DNA from 4 places in the Candidatus Sarcina troglodytae genome. Region 1 is predicted to be linked to each of the others. Evidence: riboswitches for the same ligand, from Rfam matches in the RefSeq annotation. Region 1 holds a riboswitch; each other region holds the start of a gene.
What was found. A riboswitch is a leader RNA that binds a small molecule or an ion and turns the genes downstream of it on or off. The one in region 1 is predicted to bind S-adenosylmethionine.
Positions count from the first base shown of each region.

Region 2: it holds a riboswitch for S-adenosylmethionine, as region 1 does, so the genes downstream of both, metF (methylenetetrahydrofolate reductase [NAD(P)H]) here and HH195_RS10565 (O-acetylhomoserine aminocarboxypropyltransferase/cysteine synthase family protein) in region 1, are expected to answer to the same signal.
Region 3: it holds a riboswitch for S-adenosylmethionine, as region 1 does, so the genes downstream of both, metK (methionine adenosyltransferase) here and HH195_RS10565 (O-acetylhomoserine aminocarboxypropyltransferase/cysteine synthase family protein) in region 1, are expected to answer to the same signal.
Region 4: it holds a riboswitch for S-adenosylmethionine, as region 1 does, so the genes downstream of both, HH195_RS09350 (Na+/H+ antiporter NhaC family protein) here and HH195_RS10565 (O-acetylhomoserine aminocarboxypropyltransferase/cysteine synthase family protein) in region 1, are expected to answer to the same signal.

Region 1 covers NZ_CP051754.1:2,269,208-2,274,999, reverse strand. The annotation lists gene HH195_RS10570 (amino acid permease) at 100-1,533, shown strand; SAM riboswitch class I at 1,669-1,779, shown strand; gene HH195_RS10565 (O-acetylhomoserine aminocarboxypropyltransferase/cysteine synthase family protein) at 1,941-3,227, shown strand; gene HH195_RS10560 (homoserine O-acetyltransferase/O-succinyltransferase family protein) at 3,229-4,104, shown strand; gene HH195_RS10555 (YjiH family protein) at 4,178-5,545, opposite strand; gene HH195_RS10550 (hemoblobin-interacting domain-containing protein) at 5,744-5,792, opposite strand, start outside.
Region 2 covers NZ_CP051754.1:1,453,027-1,458,818, reverse strand. The annotation lists gene clpB (ATP-dependent chaperone ClpB) at 1-723, shown strand, start outside; gene HH195_RS06535 (zinc-ribbon domain-containing protein) at 970-1,122, shown strand; gene HH195_RS06530 (lysophospholipid acyltransferase family protein) at 1,232-1,960, opposite strand; SAM riboswitch class I at 2,229-2,321, shown strand; gene metF (methylenetetrahydrofolate reductase [NAD(P)H]) at 2,402-3,301, shown strand; gene HH195_RS06520 (vitamin B12 dependent-methionine synthase activation domain-containing protein) at 3,282-3,974, shown strand; gene HH195_RS06515 (homocysteine S-methyltransferase family protein) at 3,982-5,792, shown strand, end outside.
Region 3 covers NZ_CP051754.1:1,920,886-1,926,677, forward strand. The annotation lists gene HH195_RS08765 (hypothetical protein) at 1-457, opposite strand, end outside; gene recD2 (SF1B family DNA helicase RecD2) at 478-2,703, opposite strand; gene metK (methionine adenosyltransferase) at 2,927-4,102, opposite strand; SAM riboswitch class I at 4,229-4,328, opposite strand; tRNA gene HH195_RS08780 (tRNA-Tyr) at 4,406-4,490, opposite strand; tRNA gene HH195_RS08785 (tRNA-Thr) at 4,496-4,570, opposite strand; tRNA gene HH195_RS08790 (tRNA-Val) at 4,585-4,660, opposite strand; tRNA gene HH195_RS08795 (tRNA-Tyr) at 4,674-4,758, opposite strand; tRNA gene HH195_RS08800 (tRNA-Thr) at 4,764-4,838, opposite strand; tRNA gene HH195_RS08805 (tRNA-Val) at 4,853-4,928, opposite strand; tRNA gene HH195_RS08810 (tRNA-Tyr) at 4,942-5,026, opposite strand; tRNA gene HH195_RS08815 (tRNA-Thr) at 5,034-5,108, opposite strand; gene HH195_RS08820 (hypothetical protein) at 5,268-5,792, opposite strand, start outside.
Region 4 covers NZ_CP051754.1:2,021,333-2,027,124, forward strand. The annotation lists gene HH195_RS09335 (anti-sigma factor domain-containing protein) at 1-633, opposite strand, end outside; gene HH195_RS09340 (class D sortase) at 663-1,229, opposite strand; gene ispF (2-C-methyl-D-erythritol 2,4-cyclodiphosphate synthase) at 1,345-1,818, shown strand; gene HH195_RS09350 (Na+/H+ antiporter NhaC family protein) at 1,941-3,248, opposite strand; SAM riboswitch class I at 3,392-3,539, opposite strand; gene HH195_RS09355 (pyridoxamine kinase) at 3,629-4,462, opposite strand; tRNA gene HH195_RS09360 (tRNA-Gly) at 4,564-4,637, opposite strand; tRNA gene HH195_RS09365 (tRNA-Lys) at 4,641-4,716, opposite strand; tRNA gene HH195_RS09370 (tRNA-Gly) at 4,740-4,813, opposite strand; tRNA gene HH195_RS09375 (tRNA-Lys) at 4,817-4,892, opposite strand; tRNA gene HH195_RS09380 (tRNA-Gly) at 4,915-4,988, opposite strand; tRNA gene HH195_RS09385 (tRNA-Gln) at 4,990-5,064, opposite strand; tRNA gene HH195_RS09390 (tRNA-Arg) at 5,068-5,144, opposite strand; gene HH195_RS09395 (hypothetical protein) at 5,253-5,792, opposite strand, start outside.

The sequences.
Region 1 (5,792 bases):
TTTTTGCTTTAGAAAAAATATGTTTTGAATTATATATTTTAAACAATGGATTGTTCTAAAAATTAGATTTGAAAGTTAATGAAAGAGGAGGTTTTTTGTTTGGAGAATAAAAAGAAGCTTTCAATGTTTGGATTTTTGTTTATAACAGGTTCAATCCTTGTAGAGTTGTATGAATATCCAACCTTTGCAACATCAGGCTTTAGTGCTGTGTTTTATTTATTAGCTGGAGGATTTTTATGGTTTTTACCAGTTGTATTGTGTGCAGCAGAGATGGCAACTGTTGAAGGATGGAGTGAGGGTGGAGTTTTTACTTGGACCAAAAATACTTTAGGTGAAAAATGGGGATTTGCTCACATATTTTTTCAGTTTGTTGTTTTTACAATAGGTGCAGTAACAATGATATATTATGTTGTGGGTGCAATAGCATATGTAACTGGATGGACAGCGTTAAATTCAGATCCAACACTTAAATTTTTAGCAGTAATTATAATTTTCTGGGCTGTAACTTTTATTCAATTAAGTGGAATAAGAAATACGGCTAAAATAGCTAGAATTGGATTTATAGGTGGTGTTTTAATACCAGCATTTATTTTATTTATTTTATCAGCAGTGTACATATTTTCAGGAAATCCAATTGATATAGACATAAGTACAAAGACATTTTTACCTAATTTTACAAATATAAATTCATTGGTTGTATTAGTGTCATTTATGTTATCTTATATGGCGGTTGAAGTTTCAGCAACTCATGTAAATGATATGAAAAATCCAAAAAGAGATTACCCAATAGCAGTAATTATTTTATTATTTTTAGCAATAATTTTAAATACAATAGGAGCTATATCAGTAGGTGCAGTTGTCCCTAAATCAGTTCTTAGCTTAAATGAAGGAGTATTTCAAACTTTTGCACTACTTATTAATCACTTCGGGCATTTTTCATGGCTTGTGGATATTATAATAATTTTCTTAGCGATTGGTTCTATTGCAGAGGTTAGTTCTTGGATTGTAGGACCAACTAGAGGACTTTCTGTTGCAGGTGAATATGGAATATTTCCTAAGGGGTTAGCTAAAAGAAATAAAAATGATGTAGCACCAAAACTTTTAATAATTCAAGGAATTGTTGTTACAATGTGGGCAATAGTTTTAACTTTTGGAGGCGGAAGCTCTAATGTTTCATTTTTTATGGCAATGACATTAACAGTTATTGTTTATCTTGCTGCATATTTTTTATTTTTCTTAGCATATATTAATCTTGTACTTAAGAAAAGAAATTTAAAGAGAGCTTACGAAATACCTGGGGGAATAGTAGTAAAACTTATTTTAGCTATAATAGGTTTAATATTTTCAGTAATAGCCTTTATAATATCTTTCTTGCCACCATCTGGTCTTCAAAGTGGTAGTATAGGAGAGTATACAACAATATTAATTGTTTGTTTTGCAGTAACTATGGTGTTACCTTTTATAATTTATTATGTGTTTAAAGGAAGAAAGATTAAAGCAACTTCAAATAATGTAGAAGCTAAGGTTAGTTAGATTAAAATATTATTAAAGTTTTTATAAATAGGAATATTTTACTTTAAATATTATTATAAATTATATTAAGAAGTTGTAACAAATAAAATAAATATTAAATATTATAAAAATATAATTAAAAAATAAATAAAAAATCTTTTATCAAGAATGGTGGAGGGACTGGCCCTATGAAGCCTAGCAACAGCCAATAATCATATTGGAATTGTGCTAAATCCTGCAAGAATTTATTTTTTTGAGAGATAAAAGTAGTTTATGAGTACATTAATTTAGTAACTAAACTATTTCTTTATCTTTTTAGATATAGAAATAGTTTTTTATTTTATAGAAAAATAAAATTTTATTTATCATGTATAAGTTAATTATTATTGATTATTGCTAAAAAATGTAGTATTAAGGGGGAATTAATAATGAATAAAGAAAATTTGAAAAAAGAAACATTATGTATAAAAGGTGGATATAATGGTGAAACGTTAAATTCAGTTACGTTACCAATAGTTCAAAGCACATCTTATAGATTTGATAGTGCAGAGCAGGTGGCTAATCTTTTTGATTTAAAAGAAAATGGGCATATATATTCTAGAATAAGCAATCCAACCGTGGCTGCACTAGAAGAAAAATTAACAGCTCTTGAAGATGGAGTTGGTGCAGTTTGTGTATCATCAGGTCAGTCAGCAGTGCTATTAGCCGTTTTAAATATTTGTAAAAGTGGTGATCATGTAGTTTCAGTTTCTAGTGTTTATGGTGGAACTTTTAATCTATTTAATGTAACATTAAAGACTTTCGGAATAGAAACAACATTTGTTGATCCTTATGATAGTGAAGATGAAATTTTAAGTAAGATTCAAGATAATACTAAGCTTATATTTGGTGAAACCATAGGAAATCCTAGCCTTAATATATTTGATTTTGAAAAATTTTCAAAGGTTGCAAAGATATCTAATATTCCTTTAATTATAGATAATACAACTGCAACGCCGTATCTGTTTAATCCATTTAAATATGGAGCTAATATTATTGTTCATTCTACAAGTAAATATATAGATGGTCATTCGGTAGCGTTAGGTGGTGTGATTATTGATGGAGGTAATTTTGATTGGGAAAATGGAAAATTTAATGAGCTTACAGAACCAGATCCAAGTTATCATGGGTTAAAATATGTGGAAACTTTTAAAAATTCAGCGTATATAGTTAAGCTTAGGGTAACGCTTCTTAGAGATTTAGGGAATGCAATTAGTCCTAATAATGCCTTTTTAACTAACCTAGGATTAGAAACATTGCATTTAAGAATGGATAGACATAGTAAAAATGCTCTAGCCTTAGCTAAATTTTTACAAACTCATAAGAATGTAGAATGGGTTAATTACCCTCTTTTAGAATGTAATAAAGATTATAAGATAGCTAAAGAGTATTTACCAAAAGGAGCATCTGGTATATTAACATTTGGTGTAAAAGGAGGAGTAAAATCTGCTAGAAAACTTATAGGTAGTTTAAAATTAATTCCTTTGGTTGTTCATTTAGGAGATGTTAGAACAACTTTAATACATCCAGCTAGTACAACACATAGGCAATTATCAAAAGAAGAACTTAAAATTTCAGGTGTATCAGAAGATTTAGTTAGGGTTTCGGTAGGAATTGAAAATATAGATGATATAATATGTGATTTTGAGCAAGCCTTAAATAAGGTAGGATATTAAAATGACCATTTATATTTCAAAAAAATTTCAAGCAATAGAGATATTAAAAGATGAAAATATAAGTATAAATTTTAATGGATGTAAACATGGGGCAAAGCATATTGGAATAGTTAATTTAATGCCTAAAAAAAGTGAAACAGAAGCTCAAATAGTAAAACTTTTAAATAACTGTGATGAGGATTTGAATATTCATTTTATAAAAATAAATACTTATAAATCAGAACATGAAAATTATAGATATATGCAATTAAATTATGAGGATTTCGATGAGATTAAACAAAAGCTTGATGGGATTATAATAACGGGAGCCCCATTAGAGAAAATAGAATTTAGAGATGTTTCTTATATAGATGAATTAAATGCTATATTAGATTATATAAGAAAGAATAAAAAATACTCGCTTTATATATGTTGGGGGGCACAAGTTGCTTTGAATCATTTCTATGGCATAAGAAAAGAGTTAAAGGGAAGTAAAATATTTGGAGTATTTAGACACAAGATTATAAAGAGAGATGATATTTTAAAAGATGTTTATAATTCTTTTAAATCACCTCATTCAAGGTACACATCTTTGAATAGACAAGATATAGAAAATAGCAATAGTTTAGAACTTTTGGCTATAACAGAGGAAAATGAAGAACATATTTTAAAGGGAAACTTTAATGATTATTATATTTTAGGACATTTAGAGTATGATAAAGATACGCTAAAGAAAGAGTATTTAAGAGATTTAAATAAAGGATTAAAAATTAATATTCCAAAGTATTATTTTAAAAACAATTCCATAGAAAGTGATATAGATTTTAGTTGGCGAGAAGATGCTATTAAAATTTATAGTAATTGGATTAAAATTATAAGTAAAGACAATGGTAAATAAAATTTTAAAAACTCCTAAGTATAAAATATTTAGGAGTTTTTGATTATAATAATTTATTTTGTTTAACTGTTTTTTAAAATAATATATGAGCAATAAGAGTTATTATAGGCAATGTTATCAATGTTCTCATTAAAAATATTATAAACAAATCTTTAAGTTTCAAAGGTATTTTAGAACCTAAAATTACACTTCCAACTTCTGAAAGGTATATAAGTTGTGTTACTGAAACGCAAGCTATTATAAATCTTGTCATATCTGATGATATTTTTGTAGCCATAACTGATGGTAAAAACATATCAGCAAAGCCAACTATAACTGTTTGCGAAGCCGCCTGAGCTTCTGGTATTCCTAAAAGTTTAAGTAGCGGAATAAACGGTGCTCCAAGCCATTGGAATATTGGTGTATATTCTGCAAGTCCTAATGCGATAGTTCCCATAGCCATAACTATTGGTAAAACACCAATCCACATATCTAAAACATTTAGAAATCCTTCTTTAAAAAAAGCTTTAATACCCTTTTGAGTGGATGCTTTTTTTATAGCTAAATCAAGACCAAAGGTAAATGGGGTATAGCCATTTGGAATTTTTTCTGTGCTTTTAGGTTGTACTCCATTATGATATTTATTAGGAATATTTTTAAGTGGCCAAGTCCTAGGTAAAACTATAGCAGCGATAATTCCAGAAATCATAACAGTTAAATAAAATGGTATGAACATATGGCTAAGACCAACTTGAGATATTATAACAAAACTAAATGTAACTGACACAACAGAGAAAGTTGTACTAATTACACAAGCTTCTCTTTGGGAATAGAATCCTTCTTCATATTGTTTTGAAGTTAGCAATACTCCAATTGTTCCATCTCCAAGCCAAGATGTTATACAATCTACTGAAGATCTTCCAGGAAGCTTAAATAATGGTCTCATTATTTTGGTAAGCATAGAACCACAGAACTCTAAAAGACCAAAGTTTAATAATAATGGTAGGAATAATCCTGCAAAGAAAAATACCACAAACAACGTAGGTAAAAGTCCTGTAAGTATAAATGCACCTGTATCTTCAGAAGATATAAAGCCTGGCCCTATATTTAAATAAGACATTAAAACAAATAAAGCTCCTAATATTCTTCCAATTAACCATATAGGTTTTATATCAAAAAATGTTTTACATACTTTATTATTAATCATAAATTTAGGTTTTGTTATTTTGTAAATTGCAGTAATTACACCAACTAAACAAATCAAAATTGTAAGGACAAGGGGTAATATATCACCTAATAAGCCTTGTACAATATTTGAACAAACTGCAATTGGAATTGAAAGTTCACCATTATAGTAAATGGGAACCATAAATAATGTAACTCCTATAAGAGAAGGGATTATAAATTTTAATAGATTACTATTATTATTTTTTTGTTTGTTAGTCAACTCCTTAATCAACATAGAATTTCCCCCTTACATGTATAAATATAAAGTAAATTTAAGTAATACTTGTAAATTATACAAATAAATATATAAAAAATCAATAGTTTCAAAGGAATTAATTTAAAAAAAATAATATTTATGTATAAATATACAAATTAATAATAAAAGTAAAAAACTTCTCTTTATTAAATTTAATATAAGAGAAGTTTTTTATGATTATTTAGTAATTTTTAATCCATTAATATTAGATAATATTTTAGTTGAA
Region 2 (5,792 bases), 820 kb from region 1:
AGAAATCTTTTTGATAGTGAGGATAATATAATAAGAATAGATATGTCAGAATATATGGAAAAACATGCTGTATCTAGACTTGTTGGACCTCCTCCAGGATATATTGGATATGAAGAAGGTGGTCAATTAACTGAAGCAGTTAGAAGACAACCATATTCTGTTATATTGTTTGATGAAATAGAAAAAGCTCATGAAGATGTATTTAATATGTTTTTACAAATATTAGATGATGGAAGACTTACTGATAATAAAGGTAAAACCGTGGATTTTAAAAATACAATAATAATTATGACATCAAATATTGGTAGTAACTATCTTCTAGAAAACAATGAAAATGGTGAAATATCTAAAGAGGCAAGAGATGCTGTAATGAATGAAATGAAATTAAGGTTTAAGCCTGAATTTTTAAATAGGGTTGATGACATTATAATGTTTAAGCCATTAAATCTTGAAGGAATTAAAAAGATAATTGATATATTCTTAAAAGATGTTAAAAAACGATTAAAACATAGAAATATTGACATGAATGTAACAGATTCTGCTAAAGAAATTTTAGCTAAGCAAGGGTATGACCCAGTTTATGGAGCAAGACCACTTAAAAGGTTTATAGGAAATGTTTTAGAAACAGATATTGCAAAAAAAATAATAGCTGGAGAGATAAAAGATAACTCTGTTATAATAGTAGATACAGATGGAAACAATATTGTTATAAAAAATAATTAAAAAATAATTAGGCACTTTAATGGTTTGAAATTAAATTAAGATATATTAAAGTGTCTTTTTAAAGAAATTTTATTTTATGAAAACGTAAATATTTTTTTGCTAAAATTTAATAAAACTTATTGAAAACATATAAATACTGTGCTAAAATAACAATAAAATAAATAAAGATTTTAATTAATTAATGAATTTCTCCATTTTAGAGAGTTTGTTAATAGTTATTTATCTTTCTAATTGGAGGAATAGAAAATGGCAGATAAAACAATCGTATGCAAAGACTGTGGAAAAGAATTTATATTCACAGAGGGAGAACAAGCATTTTACAAAGAAAAAGGATTTGATAATGATCCAGTAAGATGTCCAGAATGCAGAAGAGCAAGAAAGCAACAAAATAGAAGATAATTTGTTTTAACATATAAGAGCTATAATTTTTTATAGCTCTTATTTTTGTATAATGCAAAATAAACAAGATATATTTAATATTTTATCAAAAATATTAAATCAACTATAATTACTCTCCTTTATTTGGGAGTTTGCTTCGTATGATATGTTCAACTGTTTCTGGTAATTTTGTAATTTCTTCTTTAGAAAGTTTGTCTGTGTATATAGGCTTGTGAACATAGAAGTTTATATTACTAGGTTTAATTAGTATTTTGTTAGCTTCCATAACTCTATAAGTCCCATCAATTGTAAGAGGAACTATAGGAACTTTAGATTTAGTTGCTAATTTAAAGCTTCCAGATTTAAATTCCCCCATTTTATCGCCACGACTTCTAGTACCTTCAGGAAAAACTACTAGAGAGTGTCCATTTTTTAAAGTTTTAATACCTTCTAATATTCCTTCCATAGACTTTCTAGGGTTTTCTCTGTCTAAGTATATAGAACCTGCTAGGGTTATCCATTTATTTATTAAAGGTAATTTTTTTAATTCTTTTTTAGCAATAAAACCTTTAGGTTTGTCTATAAATCCACAAATTATAGCAATATCCATATTGCTTTGGTGATTAGAGACAAATAAGACAGGACCTTCAGGAATATTTTCAAGCCCATGAACATTTACAGTTGAATCGGAAAGTTTTATTAGTTTTTGTGATATAGTTCTTGTGCCTAGACAAACTATATTATTCATCTCATCTATTTTCCCTTCAGCAAGTAGTTTTTGAGCTTCCTTTTCTTTAGGAATAAAAGCAACTAACGTTCCTACGTATCCTAGTATATACCATTTAAATGATCTAAACATTATTAATCCGTTTTAAATCATATAAACTTTATTTTAAGTTTATATATTAACGGATTCACCTCCTTATAAGTAATATAATATTAAAATTTATAATAATTTAGATAATGACAATATAATTATAGCATATTATAAATGTCATGAAACAACAACTATATTAACTATTAAAAGTTCTATTTAATAAAGTTTTAGCATATAAATATAAATAAACTTATTTAAATTTTTTTAAAATTTAACAATTAAAGAATGATAAATAAAAATCAATTTAATATACTTATCAAGAGTGGTGGAGGGACTGGCCCTATGAAGCCCAGCAACCAATTTTATGGTGCTAAATCCTGCAGTTTTTACTGAAAGATAAGAGATATTTTATGTATATACTGTATTTGTATAAACGTCTAGGATATTTCTCTTAGGCGTTTTTATTTTAGGGGGGATTAGTAATTGAGAATTAGTGAAATTTTTAATAAAAAAGAGGTCGTAATATCTTTTGAAATATTTCCACCAAAACCTAATGGTGATGTGAACAAAATATATAATACATTAGATGAGTTAAAAATTTTAAATCCAGATTATATAAGTGTAACCTATGGTGCTGGAGGATCGTTTATTAATAATAAAACAATAGATTTAGCTAGTAAAGTAAAGAATGAGTATAATATAGAATCAGTTGCACATTTAACATGTATAAAATCAACTAAAAAAGATATAGATAAGATTTTAAAATTATTAAAAAATAACAATATTGAAAATATATTAGCTCTTAGGGGAGATGTTACAGGAAATTGTACTTGTGGTGATTTTAAATATGCAAGTGATTTAATTTCTTATGTGAAAATGTATAATGATTTTAATATTGCAGGTGCTTGTTATCCAGAAGGACATCCAGCGTGTATTACTTTAGATGAAGATATAAGAAATTTGAAATTGAAAGTTGATTGTGGAGTTAATAATTTAGTATCGCAATTATTTTTTGATAATAATATATTTTATAATTTTTTAGACAAGGTTTATAGTGCGAATATAGATGTTCCTATACAATCTGGTGTTATGCCTGTTGTAAATAAAAAACAGATAGAGAGGATAATTTCTTTATGTGGTGCTACTTTTCCTAAAAAATTTATGAAAATAGTAGATAAATATGAATATGATGCTATAGCATTAAGAGATGCTGGAATAGCCTATTCAGTGGAACAAATAATAGATTTAGTGTCTTCAGGAGTTAAAGGAGTTCATATATATACTATGAACAATCCAATAGTTGCTAAAAGTATAATAAAGAATATATCATCAATAGTAAGTTGCATAAATAAAAGGAGTATAGATGAATTTGGAAGAAATTAAAATAAATACAATTGAGATTTTAAGATATTTAGGATATGGTGGACAAATATTAGATGAACAAATAAAGGATGATATTAAGACAATAAAACAATTAGTAAAGAATTATATACATTTAAGATATGTAATTAAAAGATATAAAATAGTAAGGGTAGAAGAAGGAATATTATTAAAAGGGACGAATTTTATTTTAATGGGAAAAGACATAGAGAAACATTTAAGATTATGTGATGAATGTTTTTTAATAGCAACAACATTAGGAAATGATTTTGAAAAATTATTTAGACTTTATGAAAAGAAGTCTTTATCACAATCAATTATTATAGATTGTTGTGGAACAACTGCTATTGAAGAAGTTTGTGATTCATTAGAAGAAGCAATAAAAAATGATATGAAAAGAGAAAATAGATTTATAACAACAAGGTATAGTCCAGGTTATGGAGATTTACCAATAGAGATTCAAAGTAATTTTATAAATCTTTTAAATTGCCCAAAAGAAATAGGGCTTACATGTTCAGAAAATAATATTTTAATACCCAGAAAATCAGTTACAGCAATAATTGGGATATCAAAAGAGAATATAGAAAAACAAATACAAAAATGTGCTGTTTGCTTAAAAAATAAAGATTGTTTATACAAGAGAAAGGGTGATATCTGTGGAAATAATACTATTTGATGGTGCAATGGGAACTATGATTCAAAAAAAAGGTTTAAGCCTTGAAAATGGAGTAGAGTGCTTTAATATAAGTGAAAAAGATATAATTTGTGATATTCATAAAGAATATATAAATGCAGGGGCTAATATTATAACAACCAATACTTTTGGAGCAAATGAGCTTAAACTTAAAAAATATGGATACACAGTAGAGGAAATAATAGATAGTGCTGTAAATATTGCTAAAGAAGCGGTTGCAGACAGAAATGTAAAAATTGCATTAGATATAGGACCTATAGGGCAACTTTTAGAACCAATGGGAACATTAAGTTTTGATAGAGCATATGAGATATTTAAAAGGCAAATACTTCAAGGTGTGAAATCTGGTGCAGATATTATATTAATAGAAACCATGACGGATTTATATGAAGCAAAAGCGGCTGTTTTAGCAGCAAAAGAAAATAGTAATCTTCCCGTATTTTGTACAATGAGCTTTGAAGAAAACGAAAGGACATTTACAGGGTGTACTCCTGAGAGTATGGTTATAACTTTAGAAGGCTTAGGAGTAGATGCAATTGGTGTAAATTGTTCCTTAGGACCAAAAGAAATAAAGCCTATAATACAGAGAATATTAAAGGTTGCGAATAAAAAAGTTATAGTGCAGCCAAATGCTGGTCTTCCAAAAATGAATAGAGAGGTAGCAATTTATGATATAGATAAAAATGAATTTTCAAATTATATGGTTGAATTTTTAAGTTTAGGTGCGGATATTTTAGGAGGATGCTGTGGAACTACTCCAGAATATATTGCAACCGTTAGAGAAAAAATACAAGAGAAAAATATTAAAAAAAGAGAGAAAAGAAATATATGTGCTGTATGTACTCCTTCTAAATTTGTGGAAATAGATGGTGTTAAAGTAGTTGGTGAGAGAATAAATCCAACAGGTAAAAAATTGTTTAAGGAAGCTTTGAAAAACAATGATTTAAATTATATATTAAAACAAGCTATAGAACAAGTTGAGGGAGGGGCAGATATTTTAGATATCAATGTTGGGTTGCCTAATATAGATGAAGAAAAAGTTATGAAAAATGTTATTTTAGGTATACAAGAAATTCTAGATGTGCCTCTTCAGATAGATTCAACAGATAAAAATGTTATAGAGATGGCATTAAGATACTATAATGGAAAAGCTATAGTGAATTCTATAAATGGTGAAGATAAAGTATTAGATAATATATTGCCTATAGTTAAAAAGTATGGCGCATGTGTAGTTGGGCTTACTTTAGATGAAAAAGGGATACCAAGCACTTGTGAAGAAAGATTTAAAATAGCAAGAAAGATAATAAACAGGGCTCAAGAATATGGAATATGTAAAGAAAATATATTTATAGATTGTTTAGTTTTAACAGCTTCAGCTCAACAAAAAGAAGTTTTTGAAACATTAAAATCCATAACAATGATAAAAGAAAAGCTTGGAGTTAAAACCATTTTAGGAGTTTCAAATATATCTTTTGGTCTTCCAAACAGATTTCTTATAAATGAAACATTTTTAAGTTTAGCTTTAGGAAGAGGACTAGATTTACCTATTATGAATCCAAATTCTAAAGGGATGATGGATGTTATACGGGCATTTAATGTTTTAAGTAATTATGATAAAAATTCTAGTGAGTTTATAAAATATTATAATTTTAATAAAGACAGAAAAAATATAGAGGTAATTGAAGAATCTAAGAAGGATTTAAAATATATGATTATAAAAGGTTTAAAGGATGAAGTCAAAAATGAAACCATAAATCTTTTAAAAAAAAAGGAAGAATCAGATATAGTTAATGAATATTT
Region 3 (5,792 bases), 350 kb from region 1:
ATCTACTTTTTATAATCCTAGGTTCTAAAAAATATTTCTTATTATTTATCCCTGCTAAATTAATACTTGCCTCTTTTTTTAATATATATTCAAAAGAACACAAAATAATCTTACTACATCTTTTCATTAAAAAAGATATATATTCTATAATTTCTATATCCCTTTTTTCAGAATAAAAACTTACATCATCTAAAATTATTAAGTCATAAAATTTATTTATGCTATATAATGTATCAAATGTTATATACTCGATACCCTCATTATATTTAAATTTAAAAACATCAAAAAATTTTTTTATATATAATATTTTTTTATTTTTTAATAGATAATCATCTATTAAATCATTCAATATAACCAAGTTATCATAAGGTCTAAAAACAATATTTATTACCTTAGAGGTGTTATCTCTACACCAAAGATTTAATTTTTTAATATTATCATCATATAGTGACCTCATGTCGCCTCCATTATCTTATATTATTTAAAAGCGTTATCCGCTATTATTTCTTCAATCCTAAATTTTAATGATGAATACCTCTCCATACTTTTATTATTATTTACCATATAATTCAATGATTTTATATCACCATTTATAACCACCATTTCTTTTGCTCTTGTTATTCCTGTATACAGTAAATTTCTATTCATAAGAAGTGGAGCTCCCATATAACTTGGCATTACAACAACTTTAAATTCACTACCTTGACTTTTATGTATTGTTATTGCATAAGCTAACTCTAATTCATCCAAATATATAAAATCATATACAACCAATCTCTCATCATCATATATTACAAATATTTGCTTTCCTTCTAAGTCTATTTTTTCTATAAAGCCCATATCACCATTAAAAACACCTGTCCCTCTAAGTTCTCCATTTCCAGAAACTCTTTCCCATTTAAGCTGATAATTATTTTTTATCTGCATTACTTTATCGCCTTCTCTAAAAATAAAATCCCTAAAAACCTTCTCATTCTTACTTTTACTCTTAGGATTTAAGACATCTTGAAGTTGTGAATTTAAATTATTAACTCCAAGCACTCCCCTCCTCATAGGTGTTAATATTTGAATATCCCTTAACTTATCCCATTTTCTATTAAATTTAGGTAGCCTATAATTTACAAGTTGTTTCATAGTTTCTAAAATATTTTCTTGAACATTTTCTTTAAGGAAATAAAAATCACTATTTTTATCATTTAAAATTGGCATCTCTCCTTTATTAATTTTATGAGCATTTATAACTATCATGCTTTCTTTGCCTTGTCTATAAATTTCATCTAATCTCACAACCTTTGTAAAATCACTTTCTATTAAATCCCTCAAAACATTTCCAGGGCCAACTGATGGTAATTGATCTATATCCCCTACAATTATAAATCTTGTTCCACTTTTTATAGCTTTCAAAAGAGAATTCATAACAATTACATCTATCATTGAAGCTTCATCTATAATAATTACATCTGCCTTTAATGTAGTTTCATCTTCTAAAAATAATGCAAAATCCTTATCATCTCTAATTCCCATTTCAAGCATTCTATGTATCGTTTTAGCTTCCCTACCAGTAGATTCACTCATTCTTTTAGCAGCTCTTCCAGTTGGCGCTCCTAAAGCTACACTAAAACCACATTTCTCAAATATATCTATTATACATTTTATTATAGTTGTTTTACCAGTACCTGGACCTCCTGTTATTATTTCTATACCATTTTCAAAAGCACCTTCAATAGCCTCTTTTTGAACCTTTCCAAAATTAATATTATTTTTCTTTTCAAACTTTTTAATTAAATTTTCTACATTTTCATCTATCTGTTCAAAATCACTTATCGCTAAACTTAATATTTTATTAGTTATTCCAAGTTCACAGTAATAATACGGTATAGTAAAAACACCTTCAATTCCATATATTTTTTCAACCTTTATTTTATTATCTAAAGCACTATCTAAAATATTTTTTTCTATAATTTCTTTAGAAACCTGCAAAATCTTAATTGATTTTTCTATAAGTATATCCTTTGGCATATATGTATTTCCAGCCATACAAAATTCATTTATTATATACTGTATACCAGTTTGTATTCTAAAAGGTGATTCTATATCAATTCCTATTGATTTAGCTATTTTATCCGATATCTTAAAACCAATTCCTAAAATATCTTCACAAAGTTTATATGGATTTTCTTTAATTACATCAATGGCTATAACCCCATATTTTTTGTAAATTTTCATACATTGCTTTATTGTTAATCCATGACTTTGAAAAAATATGTATATATCCTTAAGTTCTTTTTGTTCTACATAAGATTCTTTTATAATCTTAAATTTTTTATTTCCTATACCATCTATATTTTTTAATTTATCTATATCGTTATCTAAGATTTCTAATGTTTTATCTCCAAATTTATTTACTATTTTCTTAGCAGTAATTGGTCCAATACCATGTATTACCCCTGATGATAAATATTTTTCTATATCTTTTGAAGAACTTGGAATGATTTCCTCACAAATTTCAACTTTGAACTCTTTCCCAAAACTAGGATGATTAATCCAAGTGCCTGAAAGTTTTAATAATTGCCTTTCTCTTATATGAGGAATCTCTCCCACTATCGTATAAATAATATTATCATCTTTAATTTTAGCAATAGTATATCCATTTTCCTCACTTCTATAAACAATACTATCCACTGTACCACTTAATACTTCCATAACAGTTCTCCTACAAATATTTATTATCTTTAATCTATAATTAGTATATCATATTTTAATTTGTTTAAATTGCAATGATTTTATCAAAATATTTTTCATATACTATTTTAATAAATAAATGAAGTTAAAAATTAATTGAAAAAATAAAAAATCTACTTTCCTTTATATGAAAATAAGCATTCTTGTAATTAAATTACAAGAATGCTTATTTAACATTTATATCTTAAAGATATTTTTTTATCTCTTCTACTTTGTTTAATTTTTCCCATGGAGCATCTATATCAGTTCTACCGAAATGTCCATAAGCTGCTGTTTGTCTGTATATAGGTCTTCTTAATTCTAAATCTTTTATTATAGCACCTGGTCTTAAGTCAAATATTTTTTCAACTATTTCAACTATCTTATCGTCTGATATTCTACCTGTTCCAAAAGTATCTACAACTATTGATACTGGCTTTGCAACACCAATTGCATAAGCTAATTGAATTTCTAATTTATCAGCAATTCCTGCAGCTACTAAGTTTTTAGCAACCCATCTTGCAGCGTATGCAGCTGATCTGTCAACCTTTGTTGGATCTTTTCCTGAGAAAGCTCCACCACCGTGTCTTCCATATCCACCATAAGTATCAACGATTATTTTTCTTCCTGTTAATCCACTATCCCCTTGTGGTCCACCTATTACAAATCTTCCAGTTGGATTTATGTAATATTTTGTTTCACCGTCTAATAATTCTGCTGGTATAACAGCTTTTATTACATGTTCCATTAAATCTTCTCTTATTTGTTCTTGAGAAACTTCTGGTCCATGTTGTGTTGATATAACTATAGCATCTATTCTTACTGGTTTATTATCTTCATATTCAACTGTAACTTGAGTTTTTCCATCTGGTCTTAAATAAGGTAAAGTACCATTTTTTCTAACTTCAGTTAATCTTCTTGATAATCTGTGAGCCATAGCTATTGGTGCAGGCATAAATTCTTCAGTTTCATTAGTCGCAAAACCAAACATCATACCTTGATCTCCAGCCCCTACAGCTTCAATATCATCTTTTTGACCTTCTCTTGATTCTAACGCTTCATCAACACCCATTGCTATATCATTTGATTGTTCGTCTATTGTTGTCATTACTGAACAAGTATCGCAATCAAAACCATATTTAGCTCTATCATATCCTATTTCTCTTATAGTTTCTCTTGCTACTTTAGGAATATCAACATAACAGTTAGTTGATATTTCTCCCATTATCATAACCATCCCTGTAGTTACTGTTGTTTCACAAGCAACTCTTGCTGTTGGATCTTGTGCTATTATAGCATCTAAAACTGCATCTGATATTTGGTCACAAATTTTATCTGGATGCCCTTCTGTTACTGATTCTGATGTAAATAATCTTCTCATAATTATGGGTTATATAAAATAACCTCTTTTTCACTCCTTTCTTAAATAGCCTTTTTAAATTTCTTAAAAAATTTAAAAATAAAAGCCTCAACTTAATTTAAGAAGAGACTTGAATTCACTAAGCTCCTCTTATCTTGCAATAAAACACTGCAGGAATTGGCACCTTGGTAAATCACTGGTTGCCGGGCTTCATAGGGCCTTTTCCCTCCACCTCTCTTGATAAGAGTTATATATACTCTAATATGTATATGCATTTAACTATGTAAATAGACACTATCTTCATAAAATATAGTGCCTATTATTTGGTGGAGGAAGATGGATTCGAACCATCGAAGTCACTGACAACAGATTTACAGTCTGCCCCCTTTGGCCACTCGGGAATTCCTCCACATTTGGAGCTGGCAATAGGAATCGAACCTACAACCTGCTGATTACAAGTCAGCTGCTCTACCGTTGAGCCATGCCAGCATATATTAAGTTAATGGTGGTCACAACAGGGATCGAACCTGTGACCCTCTGCTTGTAAGGCAGATGCTCTCCCAGCTGAGCTATGCGACCTTATTGTTTTTATTGGTGGAGGAAGATGGATTCGAACCATCGAAGTCACTGACAACAGATTTACAGTCTGCCCCCTTTGGCCACTCGGGAATTCCTCCACATTTGGAGCTGGCAATAGGAATCGAACCTACAACCTGCTGATTACAAGTCAGCTGCTCTACCGTTGAGCCATGCCAGCATATATTAAGTTAATGGTGGTCACAACAGGGATCGAACCTGTGACCCTCTGCTTGTAAGGCAGATGCTCTCCCAGCTGAGCTATGCGACCTTATTGTTTTTATTGGTGGAGGAAGATGGATTCGAACCATCGAAGTCACTGACAACAGATTTACAGTCTGCCCCCTTTGGCCACTCGGGAATTCCTCCACATTTTTGGAGCTGGCAATAGGAATCGAACCTACAACCTGCTGATTACAAGTCAGCTGCTCTACCGTTGAGCCATGCCAGCGTAACTTTTTTGTTTTTTCTCTTGAAACATCTCCAATCGACAAGACTTAGTATATATGTTATTTATGTTTATTTCAACCTTATTTTTAGGCCATTTTTTCTTTTTATTTTAAATTATTATCATTTTTCTCTTTATTTTTTTCATTTAATATGTTTTTCTTTATTTTTCATTTATTTTATTTTCTATCATTTTTATATCTATATATGGATCCAAAATTAAAACTAATTCATCATACTGTTTTTTTGATAATTTATTTTTTAATAGCTCAAATATTTCAGTTGCAGCTAACACTTCATCATTCCTTTTGATATTATTTATAAGATTCCTATAATCATTTACTGATAAACTATTTGCCATTTTCATTATTTTTAATTTATCAATACTTGATATTTTATTTATTATACTGTTTTTATCAGTTTTAAATACACTTTGTACAACTTCCTCTTCTACCCTCTCTTCTTTATCTTTATCCACAAGCATAATTTTCTGTGAATTTTCTTCGTCTATAACCTCTACATGTTCATTAGAAATGCTTGAAAATTCATCTTCCTCTAAAATATCTTCTTTTTTATTAGTTATATTTATCCCTTGATCAGCATTATTTTTAGAAATCTGATTATCTTTTTCACTTAATAAAGACTCCTCCTTATTTTTATTAAATGCTATATCTTTATCTAAATAATT
Region 4 (5,792 bases), 250 kb from region 1:
CCCCACTATAAAACATAATAAAGAAATGCAAATTATTAATTTTTTATATGGTTTAAGTCCTAACTTTCTTCTCCCGCATATATCAGCACCTATAATCTCATTTCTTTTATTTATATTAATAAATTCACCTGAACTTGTTAATATTACAGCACTATTTTTATACACTTCAAGAACAACACCTCTATATATATCAATGTCTACATAAGTTCTTCTAGTATTATTATTTTCTAACTCTTTAAAGTTTACATCAAGATAATCATAAATGTCTACATATTTATTATCCGAAGCTAATATAACATAAGCTAATATATAACCCCTCCACTTTATTAAAAAATCCATATTTATGTTGGTTTGTTTGGATAGTTTGTTAAAAGGTAAAGTTTTATTCTTTCTTATTAATTTTAACATTCTATCATCCTCATAAATATATAAAGCTATATTTAACAATAAATTTCTATCTCTTTGACTAATTTCTTTTCTACTTAATTTAAGCAATGATATTTTATATTTTTTTAGTTCATTTATAAAAAGGCGTATACGCTCTTTAGAAATATTTTTTCTAACCTTTCTTATATGTCTTTCCTTTGAAAAAATATATTTATCTCTCATAAAATCTATACTTTGTGTATCCATAAATATTTAATCCCCCATTTAACCCTTTGTTATTTCAATCTTCCTCTTATTATCAACCTATTCTTGCTGTCTAATGTACAAGTAACTATTGTTACAATAGATTCATTTTCAGTATTATCTAATATATAAGTTTCATCTGGAGTGACTACAAAACTTGAATTTACCAAATATATATATTCTTTATTTTTATAAGTAAATATAATTTCATCTCCATTTTCCAATTTATCTATTTCTTTAAATGGTTGACCATAATTAGACGTTCTGTGCCCTGCAATACATAAATTACCTACCTCACCTGGCATAACACTATCTTTAAAATGCCCCACAAGATATTTTATATTTTCTTTTTCTACCCCCTCAACTACAGCTATCTCCAAATTTATTTTTGGTATATTTAAAACCGCCATAGGCTTATCCACATTATTCTCTATCTCAACTTGCTCATCATCTTCATCATAAAAATTTAAATTTTTAAAACTTTCTAAACTATCCTGTTGTCTTTTATAAGTATCATATTTCATAAAAATAGTAACTGAAATTAACAAAATACCTATACCCATAAAAGTAATACCAATCACGTTTTTTAATTTATACATAAAACATAAAATTCTCCCTTTCTAAAATTAAATTAATATTATATATTTATATTATACATTTATATTAAGTTCTTGAAAATTGAAATAATGTAAAATTTTAAAAGAGGTGATTTTTTTGAGAATAGGAATGGGCTATGATGTTCATAAACTTACAGAAAATAGAGATTTAATAATTGGCGGTGTTAATATTCCTTATGACAAAGGGCTTTTAGGACATTCAGATGCTGATGTCTTACTTCATGCAATTATGGATAGTCTTTTAGGTGCAGCCGCCCTAGGAGACATAGGTAAGCATTTTCCAGATACTGACGAAAAGTATAAAGGAATAAGTAGCATAAAGCTATTAACTTATGTAGGTGAATTACTTAAAAAAAATAACTTTGAAATATTAAACATAGATTCTACAATTATTGCACAAGCACCTAAAATGGCGCCTCACATAACCACCATGAGAGAGAATATATCAAATGCTCTTAATATAGGTATGAATCAAATAAATGTAAAAGCAACAACAGAAGAGGGTTTAGGGTTTACTGGTAAAAAAGAAGGTATTTCTTCACAAAGTATCTGTCTTTTACTAAAAAAATAATAATTCCTTAACCTTTAATATTAAAATAATATATTGCAAAGTAAAAATTTTTACTTTTTAGCACATTATTTTAAAATAAAAAAGGGATTATATCAAACATTTGATACAACCCCTTTTTTGTTTTATGCTAACTCTTTTTTAAGAACACTTGCCTTACTTCTTGATTTAAATACAGTAATAAATATCACTGCACAAATCCCCATTAAATATGGATAGAAAAGATATTTCATTATTTCTATTGGGGATACAGAAGCTATTGCTGCTGCTGATAAAAGTTGTGCTCCATATGGTATAACTCCTTGCATTGCACAAGAGAACATATCTAGTATCCCTGCAATTCTTGTAGATTCTAACCCATATTTATTGGATATATTTTTAGCTATTGGACCTACCGTAACTATTGCTATTGTATTGTTAGCTGTACACGCATCAACAATTCCAACTAAAGCTCCAATTCCAAGTTCTGCTCCAGTTTTTGTTTTTATTCTGCTTGTTATTAAATTTAATATAAAATCTATTCCACCATTTTCTTTAACTACATTTACTATACCTCCTATTAAAAGAGCAATTATAATTGTCTCACTCATTCCTGATATACCAGAAGATACAGAATCTAAAAATGTATTTACAGTTAAAGAATTTGTTAAAAAGCCTATTCCTGAAGCTAATACAATTCCACCTGTTAACACCATTATTACATTAACACCTAACAATGCTGCTACTAAAATACCTAAATAAGGTATAACTTTTATAAGATTGTAATCATAAGAAGCAGATGCAACTTGCGCCCCATTTCCTAAAACAATATAAACTATAATAGCTATAATAGCTGCAGGTAAAACAACTTTAAAATTAGTTTTAAATTTATCCTTCATTTCACAACCTTGAGTTTTTGTTGCCGCAATTGTTGTATCAGAAATCATTGATAGGTTATCTCCAAACATAGCTCCTCCAACTACTGCACCAACTATTAAAGGAGTAGCAAGTCCTGTTTTAGCCGCTATTTCAACAGCTATTGGAGCAACAGCCGCGATTGTTCCCATAGATGTACCTAAAGATATGGCAATGAAAGCCGAAATAACAAATATCCCTGCAACTAAGATATTGCTTGGAATAACTGTAAGCCCTAAATTTACTGTAGCTTCAACAGCACCCATTGATTTTGCAACTTGAGCAAAAATTCCAGCTAAAATAAATATAAACACCATTAAGATAATATCTAAATGTCCAGCCCCCTTGCAAAATGTTTCTAAACTATTATTAAAACCTTTTTTTCTATTCATGAAAATAGCTACAACTGCTGCAATTATTCCTGGAACCAAAACAGACATAGCATAAAAATCATTTAATAATATACCTCCTCCTAAATATATAGCCATAAAAAGAATTAATGGCAATAATGCTAAGGCATTTCCCTTACTTTTTTCCATTTAAAATCACTCCCTAAAATAATTAAACCAAATAATCTTAAAAGCAGTAAACCTAAGTTAATAAAGTTTCAAACCTTATAATAGCATTTATAAAATAAAAAAACTTCTGCCGATTTAGACAGAAGCTACATATACGTGTTTATCACTTATCTCTCAGTTAAATCTGCAGGAATTAGCACCACTATATTTTAATATTACTAATAAAAGCCTAAATACACTTATTAAAAGCAAATTAATAATATTGGTTGCTGGGCTTCACAGGGCCAGTCCCTCCGCCTCTCTTGATAAGAATTATTCGATTTTTATTTATATTAACATCTATTATAAAATTTGTCAATCATAAATTTATATATATTTTCTACATTTTATTAAATTTTTTTCTAAATATCCTTTAAAAATTTTTCTAAAATTATCCCTTGATTTTTAGGATAATCAAGTTTAGAACTATTTTTAATTACTTTTTGTAGAAAATCACAAGCTTTTTTTACAGATTCCTCAAAAGATTTGTTTTGCATCATTGAGCCTATTACAATCGAAGTAAATGCATCCCCAGTTCCAGAGTAAGAAGCATTTATCCTTTTGTTTTTTATTTTAATAATCTTCCTTTCTTCTTTATCATAAGCTATAGTATTTATATACTCCTTATTATACTCATTTACTACACTAGTTATGATAACTTTTTTTATCCCTAACTTACTAAGTTCTATAGCATATTCTTCAACTTCTTCATTTGTGAAAAACTCTTTATATTCTTTTCCAAGTAAAAAACAAGCCTCTGTTATATTAGGTGTTATAATATCAGAAAATGCTATAAGCTTTTTCATACTTTCTACCATCTTAGTATCTATTCCAATATAAAGTTTCCCATTATCCCCCATAACAGGATCAACAACTACAAGTGTATCATTTTTTTTAAAACTTCTTATAAAATCAATTACAAAATTAACTTGATTAGAGTTTCCTAAATACCCACTATAAATACATTGAAAATTTATTTCTAAACCTTCCCAATGTTTTTTAGCCTCTTGCATAAAATCACTCAAATCAACAAAAGCCGGTTTGCCAAACCCACCTGTATGTGTAGATAAAATAGCCGTTGGCATAGGACAAACTTCATTTCCCATAACAGATAAAATAGGTATTATTGTAGTTAATGATGCTTTCCCAAAACAGGACATATCATGTATGGCTGCAATTCTTTTTATATAATTCATATTTTTTACTCTAGCCTTATTTTAGACAATCCTTTCTTACATATTTTCATTTTTATATAACAAAAACAGTTTGATAATAGCTTATCAAACTGTTCTTTATTTGGAGCGGGTACTGAGAATCGAACTCAGGTGTTCAGCTTGGAAGGCTGACATTCTACCATTGAACTACACCCGCATATGGTGCATCATCAGGGGATCGAACCCTGGACACCCTGATTAAGAGTCAGGTGCTCTACCAACTGAGCTAATAATGCACAAAACTGTTTTTAATTTTTAATGGAGCGGGTACTGAGAATCGAACTCAGGTGTTCAGCTTGGAAGGCTGACATTCTACCATTGAACTACACCCGCATATGGTGCATCATCAGGGGATCGAACCCTGGACACCCTGATTAAGAGTCAGGTGCTCTACCAACTGAGCTAATAATGCACAAAACTGTTTTTAATTTTAATGGAGCGGGTACCGGGAATCGAACCCGGGTGTTCAGCTTGGAAGGCTGACATTCTACCATTGAACTACACCCGCATGGCTGGGATAGCAGGATTCGAACCTACGAGTAACGGAGTCAAAGTCCGTTGCCTTACCGCTTGGCGATATCCCAAAATGGTGTACCTTTAGGGATTCGAACCCCAGGCCCACGCCTTAGAAGGGCGTTGCTCTATCCAGCTGAGCTAAAGATACACGTTTTTGCTTGTACGTTTTTCAACGACAAGATAAATTATATAACATGTAATTTATCTTGTCAATACATTTTATTATTTTTATTTTATATATACAACATGATAAATATTAAATTATTTCCTTTAGTTCTTTGAATAAATATTGCTTTAACTGTTCTCCTTTTTGCCTATCCTTACTTGCCTGCTCACAAAAATTTAACCATTCATCTCTAGTCATAGACGTTTCTTGTTTAAAACATTTCGTATAATTCGTCTGAGAAATCGTTTTTATAACAAATTCACCTAATTCCTTAGAACTAAAAAATGCTTTCATATATAAAAACGAATTAGCATCACCTATCCAATTAGAGTTAAATTTACTACAAAAACTTATAATTTTTCTATGACAATCTTCATTTTTAAATCTCCATAAATTTTTAATTTCCTTTATATCGTCTTCTATATATTTTCTTTCATCATCTGTAACTTTATTCTTTATCACCGCATCATTAAGTATAGAATCTACTGTTGCTATCGGAATTTTAGTAATAGTTTTTTCTCTTCCATAAATCCACATATAATAAGCTTGTGGCAAAAAGCAATACTGTACATATCCCAAAAAAGCATCTATATTTGGAGCAGGCACCCATCCACTTTCTACCCCAGATTT